Regions from separate parts of the Pseudomonas sp. O230 genome, predicted to be linked through region 1. Evidence: predicted binding sites of a transcription regulator. Region 1 holds the regulator's gene; each other region holds the start of a gene.
What was found. The regulator sigma-54, encoded in region 1, starts transcription at its own class of promoters, with help from an activator protein. The targets are predictions, from matches to a motif close to ANTGGCATNNANNTTGCTNT.

Region 1 (3,195 bases):
CAGATCGTCGGCCTGCTTGGCCCTAACGGCGCCGGTAAAACCACCTGCTTCTACATGATTGTCGGCCTGGTTCAGGCCGATCAGGGCCGCGTCCTGATCGATGATCTGGACGTCAGCCACCAGCCGATGCACGGTCGCGCGAAGGCCGGTATCGGCTATCTTCCGCAAGAAGCATCGATCTTCCGCAAACTCTCGGTCGCCGATAACATCATGGCAATCCTCGAGACCCGCAAGGAACTCGACAAGGCCGGTCGTCGAAAGGAACTGGAAAGCCTGCTGCAGGAATTTCACATCACCCACATCCGCGACAACCTCGGCATGAGCCTCTCCGGTGGCGAACGCCGTCGTGTGGAAATCGCCCGCGCACTGGCAACCAACCCGAAATTCATCCTCCTCGACGAACCGTTCGCCGGCGTGGACCCGATTTCGGTGGGCGACATCAAACAGATCATCTACCACCTCAAGGCCAAGGGCATTGGCGTGCTGATCACTGACCACAACGTCCGTGAAACCCTGGATATCTGCGAAACGGCCTACATCGTCAACGATGGCCAACTGATCGCCGAAGGTGATTCGGCTACCATCCTGGCCAACGACCTCGTGAAAGAAGTCTATCTGGGCCATGAGTTCCGCCTGTAAGCACTGAGGTGTCTGGCTGGTTGCCCGAGCGCTTGTCTCGATAAAAAATCAATACTTTTTTATTGTTACAGCGCTCTAGGCAAACGCTACGGTTTCGGGCATATAATTTGCTTATGTTTGGCGCTTCGGCGCCCTGTAGTGGATGGCGCATGTGCGCCGGCGAATAAGGTGTTTAGCCCCTGCCATGAAACCATCGCTAGTCTTGAGAATGGGCCAGCAGCTGACGATGACACCGCAGCTGCAACAGGCCATCCGCCTGCTCCAATTGTCGACCCTGGACCTGCAACAGGAAATCCAGGAGGCCCTGGAGTCCAATCCGATGCTCGAACGCCAGGAAGAAGGCGACGACTTCGATAACGCCGACCCCTTGGCCGACAAAGCCGAACAGCAACCTAACGCCGACGTCTCAGAACCCTCTTATCAGGAAACCGCCCCGACGGTGGACAACCTCGAGGAAGGTGACTGGAACGAGCGCATTCCCAACGAACTGCCCGTCGACACCGCATGGGAAGATGTCTACCAGACCAGCGCTAGCAGCCTGCCGAGCAACGATGACGACGAGTGGGATTTCACTACCCGTACATCCGCCGGTGAAAGCCTGCAAAGCCATCTGTTGTGGCAACTGAACCTGGCGCCGATGTCCGACACCGATCGCCTGATCGCCGTGACCCTGATCGATTGCATCAACAATCAGGGCTACCTGGACGAAACTCTCGAGGAAATCCTCGAAGCCTTCGATCCGGAACTCGACATCGAGCTGGACGAAATCGAAGCCGTCCTGCACCGCATCCAGCAATTTGAACCGGCCGGCATCGGCGCGCGCAACCTGGGTGAATGCCTGCTGCTGCAATTGCGCCAACTGCCTGCCAAGACACCTTGGCTGGCCGAGGCCAAGCGCCTGGTCACCGATTACATTGACCTGCTCGGCAGCCGCGACTACAGCCAGTTGATGCGCCGCATGAAGCTCAAGGAAGACGAACTGCGCCAGGTGATCGAGCTGGTTCAGAGCCTCAACCCGCGCCCTGGCTCGCAGATCGAGTCCAGTGAAGCCGAGTACGTCGTACCCGACGTGATCGTGCGCAAAGACAATGAGCGCTGGCTGGTCGAGCTGAATCAGGAGTCGGTGCCACGGCTGCGGGTCAACGCCCAATACGCCGGTTTCGTGCGCCGCGCCGACACCAGCGCCGACAACACCTTCATGCGCAATCAGTTGCAAGAGGCCCGCTGGTTCATCAAGAGCCTGCAAAGCCGTAACGAAACCCTGATGAAAGTTGCCACCCAGATCGTCGAGCATCAGCGCGGTTTTCTGGAATATGGCGACGAAGCGATGAAACCGCTGGTCCTGCATGACATCGCCGAAGCGGTGGGCATGCACGAATCGACGATTTCGCGGGTGACCACGCAAAAATTCATGCATACCCCTCGGGGCATATATGAGTTGAAATACTTTTTCTCTAGCCACGTCAGCACCTCCGAAGGCGGCGAATGCTCGTCCACGGCAATCCGCGCGATCATCAAAAAACTGGTTGCTGCGGAAAATCAGAAAAAGCCGTTGAGTGACAGCAAGATCGCTGGTTTACTGGAGGCACAAGGCATTCAGGTGGCTCGCCGCACCGTCGCCAAGTACCGCGAATCCCTCGGGATCGCGCCTTCGAGCGAACGCAAGCGGTTGATGTAGAGCCACGCCACAGCGTTCCAGTGGTAGATCATCTGGTCTACCGCTTTATGCACTGGCAACGAAGGAGAAGCTGTATGCAAGTCAACATCAGTGGACACCAACTGGAAGTGACCGAACCTCTTCGCACCTACATCGGCGAAAAACTCGAACGGTTAGAGAGGCATTTCGACAAGATCACCAACGTGCAGGTCACGATGACGGTCGAAAAGCTGAAGCAGAAAATCGAAGCCACGCTGCATATTCCCGGCAATGAAGTGGTCGCAAACGCGGAGCATACCGATATGTACGCGGCGATCGACGCATTGACCGACAAGCTGGATAAACAACTCAAAAAGCATAAGGAAAAGACCCAAAGCCTCCTCCAGGGCGCGACCGGTCGTTAACACTCCCAACCCATGATCCGACTTGAAAGCATCCTGACCCCCGGCCGTTCCATCGTGAACGTGCCGGGCGGCAGCAAAAAGAAAGCCCTCGAGCAAATTGCCAACCTGATCGCCCGGGAAGTGCCGGATCTGGAGATGCAAGTTGTCTTCGAGGCTTTGATTGCCCGTGAAAAACTCGGTTCGACCGGTTTTGGCAACGGCATCGCCATTCCTCACTGCCGTCTCAAAGGCTGTAACTCGCCCATCAGTGCCTTGATGCACCTGGACGCCCCCATCGATTTCGACGCCATCGACGGTGCTCCGGTTGACCTGCTGTTCGTTCTGCTGGTCCCGGAAGCCGCTACCGATGCGCACCTTGAATTGCTCCGCCAGATCGCCAGCATGCTCGATCGCAAGGAAGTCCGTGATCGCCTGCGTAGCGCCGTGAGCAATGAAGCCTTGTATCAGGTTGTCCTGGACGAGCAAAACGGGCACTAATCATGCGCTTGATCATCG
Region 2 (3,195 bases), on a different contig from region 1:
TTGGCGATGTTGTTGCCGGTCACGTCCAGTTGCTTGTTGGCTGCATAGAGACCGCTAAGGCCGATATTGAAAGACATATTCCACTCCTTTGTGCCGTGTTAGTCGGCTCTACATACCAATGGTTTGTACTTTGGACAGGGCAATGCTGCCCAGCCCGGCAAGGTTAAGCATCAACTCACCGCCGGTCTGGCTGATGGTGACGCTGTTGACCGTTGCCGGCAGGTACGTCACCAGCGAGGTTGCCTTGCCGTCGTAAGTTGCGGTGGCGCCGAAGGTATACGTGCCCGCCTTGGCCACTTCGCCGGCATCGTTCTTGCCGTCCCAGATGAAGCTGGCGGTGCCGGCTTTCTGGCTGCCCAGGTTGATGGTACGGATGACCTTGCCGTCGGCATCGGTGATGCTGACTTTCACCGGGTCCACCGATGCAGGCACCGCGATGGTCCCGGTGAAGCTCTTGGTGGTATCGACCACGGCTTTGCTACCCGGCGCGATGACCGAACGCCCCACCAGCGACGAAGCCTGCAAGGCCTGGGACGAGTTGTAGTTGCTGGCCAGACCACTCACGGTAGTGTTGAGCGTAGTGATGCCTTCCAGGCTGCTGAATTGCGCCAGCTGGGCAACGAACGCGCCGTTGTCCTGTGGCTCCAGCGGGTTCTGGTTCTTCAGTTGTGTCACCAGCAACTGCAGGAACGCGTCCTTGCCCAGAGCCTTTTTGCCGGTGGCGCTGTTCGTGGCGGACGCCAGGCCGTCGGCACTGGTGTTGGTCTTGATCGAGGAGTTGGCCAGGATGTCTTTGAGGCTAAGGCCACTGGTGGTATCGGTAACACTCATCTGAGTCGCCCCTTATCACTGACCGAGGGTCAGGACCTTCTGCATCATTGTTTTGGCGGTGTTCATCATTTCGGCGTTGGTCTGGAACGAACGGCTCGCGGAAATCATGTCGGCCATTTCTTCCACCACGTTGACGTTCGGGTAGTAGACGTAGCCCTTGGCGTCGGCCGCCGGGTGGTTCGGCTCATAGCGCGCTTCCAGATTGCTCTGGTCTTCGACTACGCCCAACACTTGCACGCCTTGACCGGCCGCCTCCTGGTTCTGGAACAACGAATCGCTGCCGCCGCTCTGCCCGCCCTGGAACATGGTGGCGAACACCGGGTGACGCGCACGGTAGGTCTGGTCGATGCTCGACGAGACAGTCTCGGCGTTAGCGATGTTCGAGGCCACGGTGTTCAAGCGCGTGGTTTGCGCACTCATGCCGCTACCGGCAATGTTGAAAACACTGGATAGGGACATGACTTACTCTCCGCGAAGGGCTGACATCAGCCCTTTGAATTTGCTGTTGAGCAGGGTGAAGCTGGCCTGGAAGTTGATCGCGTTTTCCGCGTAGTTCGACTGTTCCAGTTGAGCGTCCACGGTGTTCTGGTCGATCGACGGTTGCATCGGCGTGCGATACAGCAGCGACTCGTCGCCATTGCCCATGCCTTCGGCTTCGATATGACGGTTGTTGGTCATGTTCAAGGCGAACGAGCCGCTCTTGGTTTTCTCGTTCTGCTCGGCGAGCACTTTCGAGAAGTCCAGATCCCGAGCCTTGTAGTTCGGGGTGTCGGCGTTGGCAATGTTGTTGGCCAGGACTTCGGCACGCTGAGCGCGGAAGCCCAGGGCTTGTTCGTGGATACCGAGCGCTTTATCGAAGCTGATGCTCATGTCGGGAAACCTTCGGGTGACCTGATTTTTCGTACGATGGACATAGCAAGCGGCGTGCCAATTCAAAAAAGCCCGTAAACCGGGGCTTTGCGGGCAGAGGCAAAGCGGCAATGCCAGAAAAGCGGCAACGGGTTTCCGCCGTCTGCCGCTTTTCTGCCGCTTTTTTCAAGGCAATACCTTTCCCTGTGGGAGCCGGGCTTGCCCGCGATGGCGGTGTGTCAGTCACCTCAACTTTGCGAGTAACACCGCAATCGCGGGCAAGCCCGCTCCCACGGCGGGTGCGGTGATTTCGAGAGATCATCACAGGCATAAAAAAACGGGAGCCCCTGAGGACTCCCGTTTTTCGATACCACCAACCCATCACTTCGCCTGGTAAATGATCCCCGGACTGCACTGGACCATCTGGTAATGATCCGGCAAACCGTTCAGCGCTTCGGAGGCGCCGAGGAACAGATAACCGCCGCGTTTCAACGTGCCATGGATGCGCAACAGGATGTCTTTCTTCACCTCGGCGGAGAAGTAGATCAGCACGTTGCGGCAAAACACGATATCGAACTTGCCGAGGCTCGCGTAGCTGTCCAGCAGGTTGAACGAGCGAAACTCCACTCGACTCTTGATCGGCGCCTTGATTGCCCAGCGCCCCGGCCCTTTCGGGTCGAAATAACGCTGAAGACGCTCGGGCGACAACCCGCGGCCGATGGCCAGGCTGTCGTACTCACCCGTCTTGCAGTTGGTCAGCATGGTACCGGACAGGTCAGTGGCAACGATCTGCACGCCCATCTTCAACTGACCCATGTTGACCCGCTCGAACTCGTCGATGGACATCGACAGCGAATACGGTTCCTGACCCGACGAGCAGGCCGCCGACCAGATTCGCAAGCGTTGCCCCGGCGCCGCCTTGATCGCTTCGGGCAGTACCTTGTTCTTCAAGACTTCAAACGGATAGGTGTCACGAAACCACAAGGTTTCGTTGGTCGTCATGGCATCGACCACCAACTCGCGCAAACCGCTGCGCGGCTGGGTCTGGATGCGCTGGACCAGCTCACCCAGGGACTTGATGCCTTGCTGTTCCATCAGTTTGTTGAGACGGCTCGAGACCAGGTACTGCTTGTTTTCACCGAGCAAAATGCCACAGGCTTTTTCCAGGAAGACCCGGAACTGTTCGAAATCCAAATTACCCGTAGACAAAGATGCCGCCTCTTAAATCGTGTTAACCGCCAGGGGCAGAAGGCCCCTAGCTGATGTCTGCTGCTTTGATCCGGTCAACTAACCGGGATGCCAGGTCATCAGGACGGAATTTGGCCAGGAAGTCATCGGCGCCAACTTTCTTGACCATCGCCTGATTGAATACACCCGACAACGAAGTATGCAGGATGATATGAAGCTTTTGCATGCGCGGGTCGTTGCGGATCTCGGCCGTCAGGGTGTACCCGTCCATCTCCGGCATTTCAATGTCGGAGATCATCATCAGGAACTCTTCTTCCGGCTTCTTGC
Region 3 (3,195 bases), on a different contig from region 1:
GCCAGTCGAGTTCGGTATTGGCGGGTATCTTGAGTTTGAGCAGTGACAGCTCGGGCGCGCTGTCGGGGTAGCGATCGTAGGGCGTGCTGTCCCAGGATGTGCTGGTCTGCAGCAGGATTTTACGTTCTACCTTCATTGTCGGTGATGCGCTGTCGCAGCCTTGCAAGGCAGTCATGGCCAAGGCCGCAAGTGCTGCAAGCAGGGGGGTAAGCGGGCAGGTTTTCATTGTTCAATCCTTTGAGAGCGGGCAAGTCGGAACAGGCTACGAGCAACTCAAAAGGGTTTATGCCGGACGATGCTGTGAATGCCCTAGGAGATTGAGGCGTCTCTTGTCAGAAATCGCCCACAAAAAAGGCCTCCCGAAGGAGGCCTCTTTTGTTACGCCGCGTGTGCTGGCGCTACTGGATCAGCAGCTGTAGTACAGCTCGTATTCCAGTGGGTGTACGAAGGTACGTACCTTGATTTCTTCTTCGCTTTTCAGAGCGATGTAGGCGTCGATGAAGTCATCGGAGAACACGCCGCCTTTGGTCAGGAACGCACGACCTTTGTCCAGCTCTTCCAGGGCCTCTTTCAGGCTGCCGCAAACTTGTGGGATCTCTTTCGCCTCTTCAGGCGGCAGGTCGTACAGGTTTTTGTCGGCTGCGTCGCCAGGGTGGATCTTGTTCTGGATGCCGTCCAGGCCAGCCATTACCAGGGCAGCGAAGGCCAGGTACGGGTTGGCTGCTGGATCCGGGAAGCGGGCTTCGATACGGCGAGCGCGCGGGCTGGACACGTAAGGAATACGGATCGAAGCGGAACGGTTGCGAGCCGAGTAGGCCAGCATTACCGGTGCTTCAAAACCTGGGACCAGACGCTTGTAGGAGTTGGTCGACGGGTTGGTGAAGCCGTTCAGGGCCTTACCGTGCTTGATGATGCCGCCGATGAAGTACAGAGCGGTGTCGGACAGGCCGGCATAGCCTTCGCCAGCGAAGGTGTTCTTGCCATCTTTGGCGATGGACAGGTGAACGTGCATACCCGAGCCGTTGTCGCCGTACAGAGGCTTAGGCATGAAGGTCGCGGTGCGGCCGTATGCGTCAGCAACGTTGTGTACGCAGTACTTCAGGGTCTGAACTTCGTCAGCCTTGGCCACCAGGGTGTTGAACTTCACACCGATTTCGTTCTGGCCGGCAGTTGCCACTTCGTGGTGGTGAACTTCGATGACCAGGCCCATTTCTTCCATGGCGTTGCACATGGAGGTACGGATTTCGTGGTCATGGTCGAACGGCGGAACAGGGAAGTAGCCGCCTTTGACGCCTGGACGGTGGCCACGGTTGCCGCCTTCCACGTCCTGGTCGGACATCCACGAACCTTGTTCGGAGAAGATTTTGAACATCGAGCCGGAGATGTCGGACTTGAACTTCACTTCGTCGAAGATGAAGAATTCTGGCTCCGGGCCAACGAATACGGTATCGCCGATACCGGTCGACTTCAGGTATTCCTCGGCACGCTTGGCGATCGCACGTGGGTCACGGTCGTAGCCTTGCATGGTCGAAGGCTCGATCACGTCGCAAACCAGGATCAGGGTCGGCTCTTCGGTGAACGGGTCGAGAACGGCAGTGCTGTCGTCCGGCATCAGGATCATGTCGGAGGCTTCGATGCCTTTCCAGCCAGCGATGGAGGAACCGTCGAACATTTTGCCTTCTTCGAAGAAAGCGTCATCCAGCGCGTCGCGAGCCGGCATGGTCACGTGGTGCTGAGTGCCTTTGGTGTCCGTGAAGCGCAGATCAATCCACTTGACGTCATGATCTTTGATGAGTTGAACCGACTTCGACATAGTGTCCTCCGGGTGGCTTCGGGCTTAGTAGTGGATGCCCTTAGAATGTGGGTGATGCCGGCGCGAATACTCTGCCAAGGCAACCTGCCTCACAAGGGAGCAAATTGCATGCCAGTGCCCCACCATGGGTTTTTTGCCCCAATATCACGCTTATAAAGGTGCAAAGCCCGATAACGGAGAAAATCCCGCCCTACAATGTGGCGCGCAAATCGATAAATGACCTGTTTTGGTGCGAGCAAAACCTTCTGCACATTAACTGGTTAAACCTTGAGCAATTTCCGCTATAATCCGCGCCCCCCTTTTTCGGCTGGCCCAGCGCGCGCTGTTTTCATGAAACTAATCGTAAAAGTCTTCCCCGAGATCACCATCAAGAGCCGCCCGGTACGGATGCGTTTCATCCGCCAGTTGGCCAAAAACATTCGCGCCGTGCTCCGTGACCTGGACCCGGCCGTGGTGGTGAACGGTGTGTGGGACAATCTCGAGCTTGAAACCCGCGTCAGCGAGCCCAAGGTACTGAAGGAGATCACCGAGCGCCTGAGCTGCATGCCGGGCATCGCGCATTTCCTGCAGGTCGACGAATACCCGCTGGGTGATTTCGACGACATCGTTGCCAAGTGCAAGCTGCATTTCGGTGATTCGCTGGCCGGGAAGATTTTTTCGGTGCGCTGCAAACGCGCCGGCAAGCATGAATTCAGTTCGATGGACGTCGAGAAATACGTCGGCAGCCAACTGCGTCGTCAGTGCGGCGCCGCGGGTATTTCCCTGAAAGAGCCGCAAATCGAAGTTCGCATCGAAATTCGCGACAAACGGTTGTTCGTGATCCACAGCCAGCACAACAGCATCGGCGGATATCCGCTGGGAGCCCTGGAACAGACGCTTGTGCTGATGTCTGGCGGCTTCGATTCCACCGTTGCGGCCTACCAGATCATGCGCCGTGGCCTGATGAGCCATTTCTGCTTCTTCAATCTGGGCGGACGGGCCCATGAACTGGGCGTCATGGAAGTCGCGCACTTCATCTGGAAGAAGTACGGCAGCTCCCAACGCGTGTTATTTGTCAGTGTGCCGTTCGAGGAAGTACTGGGAGAAATTCTCGGGAAAGTCGATAACAGTCATATGGGCGTAGTTTTGAAGCGTATGATGTTGCGCGCTGCTTCCCGTATTGCCGATCGGCTGGACATCGAAGCGCTGGTCACCGGTGAAGCGATTTCCCAGGTGTCGAGCCAGACCTTGCCGAACCTGTCCGTGATCGACTGCGTGACCGACAAGCTGGTCTTGCGTCCGCTGATCGCCAGTCACAAGCAGGACATCATCGACCTGGCCAACGAAATCGGCACTGCCGACTTCGCCAAGCACATGCCGGAATACTGCGGGGTCATCTCGGT
Region 4 (3,195 bases), on a different contig from region 1:
GCGTGTAGGGCTGATGCCCAGTGAGCGTCGGCACATGGAGCTCAATGCCTTGCTCGGCGCCCTGGAGTTTCCGGTGTTGTCGATCGACATGGGCGGCTCGATTGTCGCGGCCAACCGCGCAGCGGCACAGTTGCTCGGCGTGCGTGTCGACGAGGTGCCGGGCATTCCCTTGTCGCGTTATGCCGAGGATTTCGATTTGCCGGAGCTGGTGCGCGCCAACAAATCGCGGATCAACGGGCTGCGGGTCAAGGTCAAGGGCGACGTGTTTCTCGCCGATATCGCGCCGCTGCAATCGGAGCATGACGACAGCGAAGCGATGGCCGGTGCGGTGTTGACGCTGCACCGCGCTGATCGGGTGGGGGAGCGCATCTACAACGTGCGCAAACAGGAATTGCGCGGGTTCGACAGCATCTTCCAGAGCTCGAAAGTCATGGCTGCGGTGGTGCGTGAAGCCCGGCGCATGGCGCCGCTGGATGCGCCGCTATTGATAGAAGGCGAAACCGGCACCGGCAAGGAATTGTTGGCGCGGGCCTGCCACCTGGCCAGCCCGCGGGGGCAGTCGCCGCTGATGGCGCTCAATTGCGCCGGCCTGCCAGAGTCGATGGCTGAGACCGAATTGTTTGGCTACGGCCCGGGTGCGTTTGAAGGGGCGCGGGCCGAGGGCAAGCTCGGGCTGCTGGAGCTGACGGCGGGCGGTACGCTGTTTCTCGACGGCGTGGGAGAAATGAGCCCGCGGCTACAGGTGAAACTGCTGCGCTTCCTGCAGGACGGTTGCTTTCGTCGTGTAGGCAGTGATGAAGAGGTTTATCTCGATGTGCGAGTGATCTGTGCCACGCAGGTCGACCTGTCGGAACTCTGCGCTCGTGGTGAGTTTCGCCAGGATTTGTATCACCGCTTGAATGTGCTTTCGCTGCACATTCCGCCACTGCGTGAATGCCTGGATGGTTTGACGCCGCTGGTGGAGCATTTCCTTGATCAGGCCAGTCGGCAGATTGGTTGTCCGCTACCAAAACTGGCGCCGGCGGCCATGGACCGGCTCAGTCACTACCATTGGCCGGGGAACGTCCGGCAGTTGGAAAACGTGTTGTTCCAGGCGGTTTCGTTGTGCGAGGGCGGGACGGTCAAGGCTGAACATATTCGACTGCCCGACTATGGCGTGCGTCAGCCGCTTGGCGATTTTTCACTCGAGGGCGGGCTGGATGCGATTGTCGGGCGCTTTGAAAAAGCGGTGCTGGAGCGACTGTATTCCGAGCATCCGAGCAGTCGGCAATTGGGCAAGCGGTTGGGGGTTTCGCATACGACCATTGCCAACAAATTGCGTGAGTATGAAGTCGGCAAGACTGAGTCTTAGCCAGTAACTGTGCTGCCTTCGACGGCCCCATCGCGGGCAAGCCCGCCCCCACAGGATCTTCAGTGGTCACTCAATCTGTGAGCTACCAACAACCCTGTGGGAGCGGGCTTGCCCGCGAATGCGTCAGCCCTGTCAGTGAAGAGGCCGTGCCTTGCCACATAACGGCATAACACCGCCGGTTTTTCGTCTTTGACACATTCCCTCATTCCCCTCTGAAACCCCCAAGTCCTTTGTTTGCCGGGCCTCGCGCCGCCAGAAAAAAGTTGGTCTGCAAATTGCTTATCGCTCAGCAGTACAGCGGTGGGCGGCAAACGTCCGGCATGCAGAGGAAAGAGTGTGGACAAGTACCTTTATGTGGCAATGACCGGCGCCAGCCAGAATGCACTGGCGCAGAAGGCTCATGCGAACAACCTGGCGAACATCTCCACCAACGGCTTCCAGAAAGACCTGGAACAGGCGCGTTCGATGCCGGTGTTCGGTGACAGCTTTCCGGCGCGTGCGTTTGCGATGTCCGAGCGTCCGGCCACCGACTTCTCCGCGGGCTCCCTGGTGCAAACCGGTCGCGACCTCGACGTCGCGGTGCAGGGCAACGGCTGGATCGCGGTGCAGAACCCGGATGGCGGTGAGAGCTACGTGCGCACCGGCAGCCTGAACGTTGACGCGCTGGGCGTGCTGCGGGCCGGCAACGGTATGCCGGTGATGGGCAATGGCGGGCCGATTTCCGTGCCGCCCGAGCAGCAAATCGAAGTGGGTGAAGACGGCACCGTCAGCATTCGTGCGATGGGCGAAGGCCCGCGCGTGATGGCCGAAGTCGACCGCATCAAGCTGGTCAACCCCGACTTCAAGAACATGACCAAAGGCCTGGACGGTTCGATCCACACCAAGGACGGCAAGCCGGCACAAGCCGATGCCAACGTCAAACTGGTGTCCGGGTTCCTTGAGTCGAGCAACGTCAATGCCGTGGAAGAGATGACCTCGGTACTGGCGCTGGCCAAGCAGTTCGAGCTGCACATCAAGATGATGAACACCGCCAAAGACGATGACCAGGCCATGGCTCGGGTCTTGCAGATCAGCTAATTATCAGAACGTCGCGCCGTAAAACAGGCGCACGAGGAGAATCGAATGCTTCCGGCTCTATGGGTTGCCAAAACAGGTCTGTCCGCCCAGGACACCAACCTGACGACCATTTCCAACAACCTGGCAAACGTTTCGACCACGGGTTTTAAACGTGATCGCGCCGAGTTCCAGGACCTGCTGTACCAGATCAAACGCCAGCCTGGCGCCCAGTCGACCCAGGACAGCGAACTGCCGTCGGGTCTGCAGGTGGGTACCGGTGTACGCATTGTCGGCACCCAGAAGAACTTCACCGCCGGCAGTCTGCAAACCACCGAGCAGCCGTTGGACATGGCCATTGACGGTCGCGGCTTCTTCCAGATTCTGCAGCCGGACGGCACCACATCCTACACCCGTGACGGTACGTTCCACCTCGATTCCAACGGCCAGATCGTTAACGCCAGCGGCTTCGCCCTGGAACCGGCCATTGTTATCCCGAACGACGCGCAGACCTTCACGGTCGGTCGTGACGGCACCGTGTCCATCACCATTGCCGGTAACCCGGCGTCCCAGGTGATCGGCAACCTGCAAACCGCCGACTTCATCAACCCGGCTGGCCTGCAAGCGGTGGGTAACAACCTGTTCCTGGAAACCGCCGCCAGCGGCGCGCCGCAGGTCGGTACGCCAGGCCTGGCCGGTTTTGGCACCACGCTGCAGAACACCCTGGAAACCTCCAACGTCAGCACCGTTGAAGAGATGGTCAACATGATCACCACTCAGCGCGCCTACGA

Region 2: the regulator sigma-54 is predicted to act here: its motif matches at 1,744-1,763, upstream of flgB (flagellar basal body rod protein FlgB).
Region 3: the regulator sigma-54 is predicted to act here: its motif matches at 1,910-1,929, upstream of glnA (glutamate--ammonia ligase).
Region 4: the regulator sigma-54 is predicted to act here: its motif matches at 1,614-1,633, upstream of ACI77H_RS06255 (flagellar basal body rod protein FlgF).

The regions. Positions count from the first base shown of each region.
Region 1 is NZ_JBJGXN010000012.1:50,736-53,930, reverse strand. Features, by position in the region: gene lptB (LPS export ABC transporter ATP-binding protein) at 1-639, shown strand, start outside; gene ACI77H_RS25260 (RNA polymerase factor sigma-54) at 824-2,317, shown strand; gene hpf (ribosome hibernation-promoting factor, HPF/YfiA family) at 2,392-2,700, shown strand; gene ptsN (PTS IIA-like nitrogen regulatory protein PtsN) at 2,713-3,177, shown strand; gene rapZ (RNase adapter RapZ) at 3,180-3,195, shown strand, end outside.
Region 2 is NZ_JBJGXN010000006.1:426,903-430,097, forward strand. Features, by position in the region: gene flgE (flagellar hook protein FlgE) at 1-77, opposite strand, end outside; gene flgD (flagellar hook assembly protein FlgD) at 109-831, opposite strand; gene flgC (flagellar basal body rod protein FlgC) at 847-1,290, opposite strand; gene flgB (flagellar basal body rod protein FlgB) at 1,294-1,701, opposite strand; gene cheR (protein-glutamate O-methyltransferase CheR) at 2,062-2,889, opposite strand; gene ACI77H_RS15605 (chemotaxis protein CheV) at 2,936-3,195, opposite strand, start outside.
Region 3 is NZ_JBJGXN010000008.1:202,231-205,425, reverse strand. Features, by position in the region: gene ACI77H_RS18825 (cupin domain-containing protein) at 1-226, opposite strand, end outside; gene glnA (glutamate--ammonia ligase) at 407-1,813, opposite strand; gene thiI (tRNA uracil 4-sulfurtransferase ThiI) at 2,144-3,195, shown strand, end outside.
Region 4 is NZ_JBJGXN010000002.1:632,661-635,855, reverse strand. Features, by position in the region: gene ACI77H_RS06260 (sigma-54-dependent transcriptional regulator) at 1-1,351, shown strand, start outside; gene ACI77H_RS06255 (flagellar basal body rod protein FlgF) at 1,688-2,428, shown strand; gene flgG (flagellar basal-body rod protein FlgG) at 2,474-3,195, shown strand, end outside.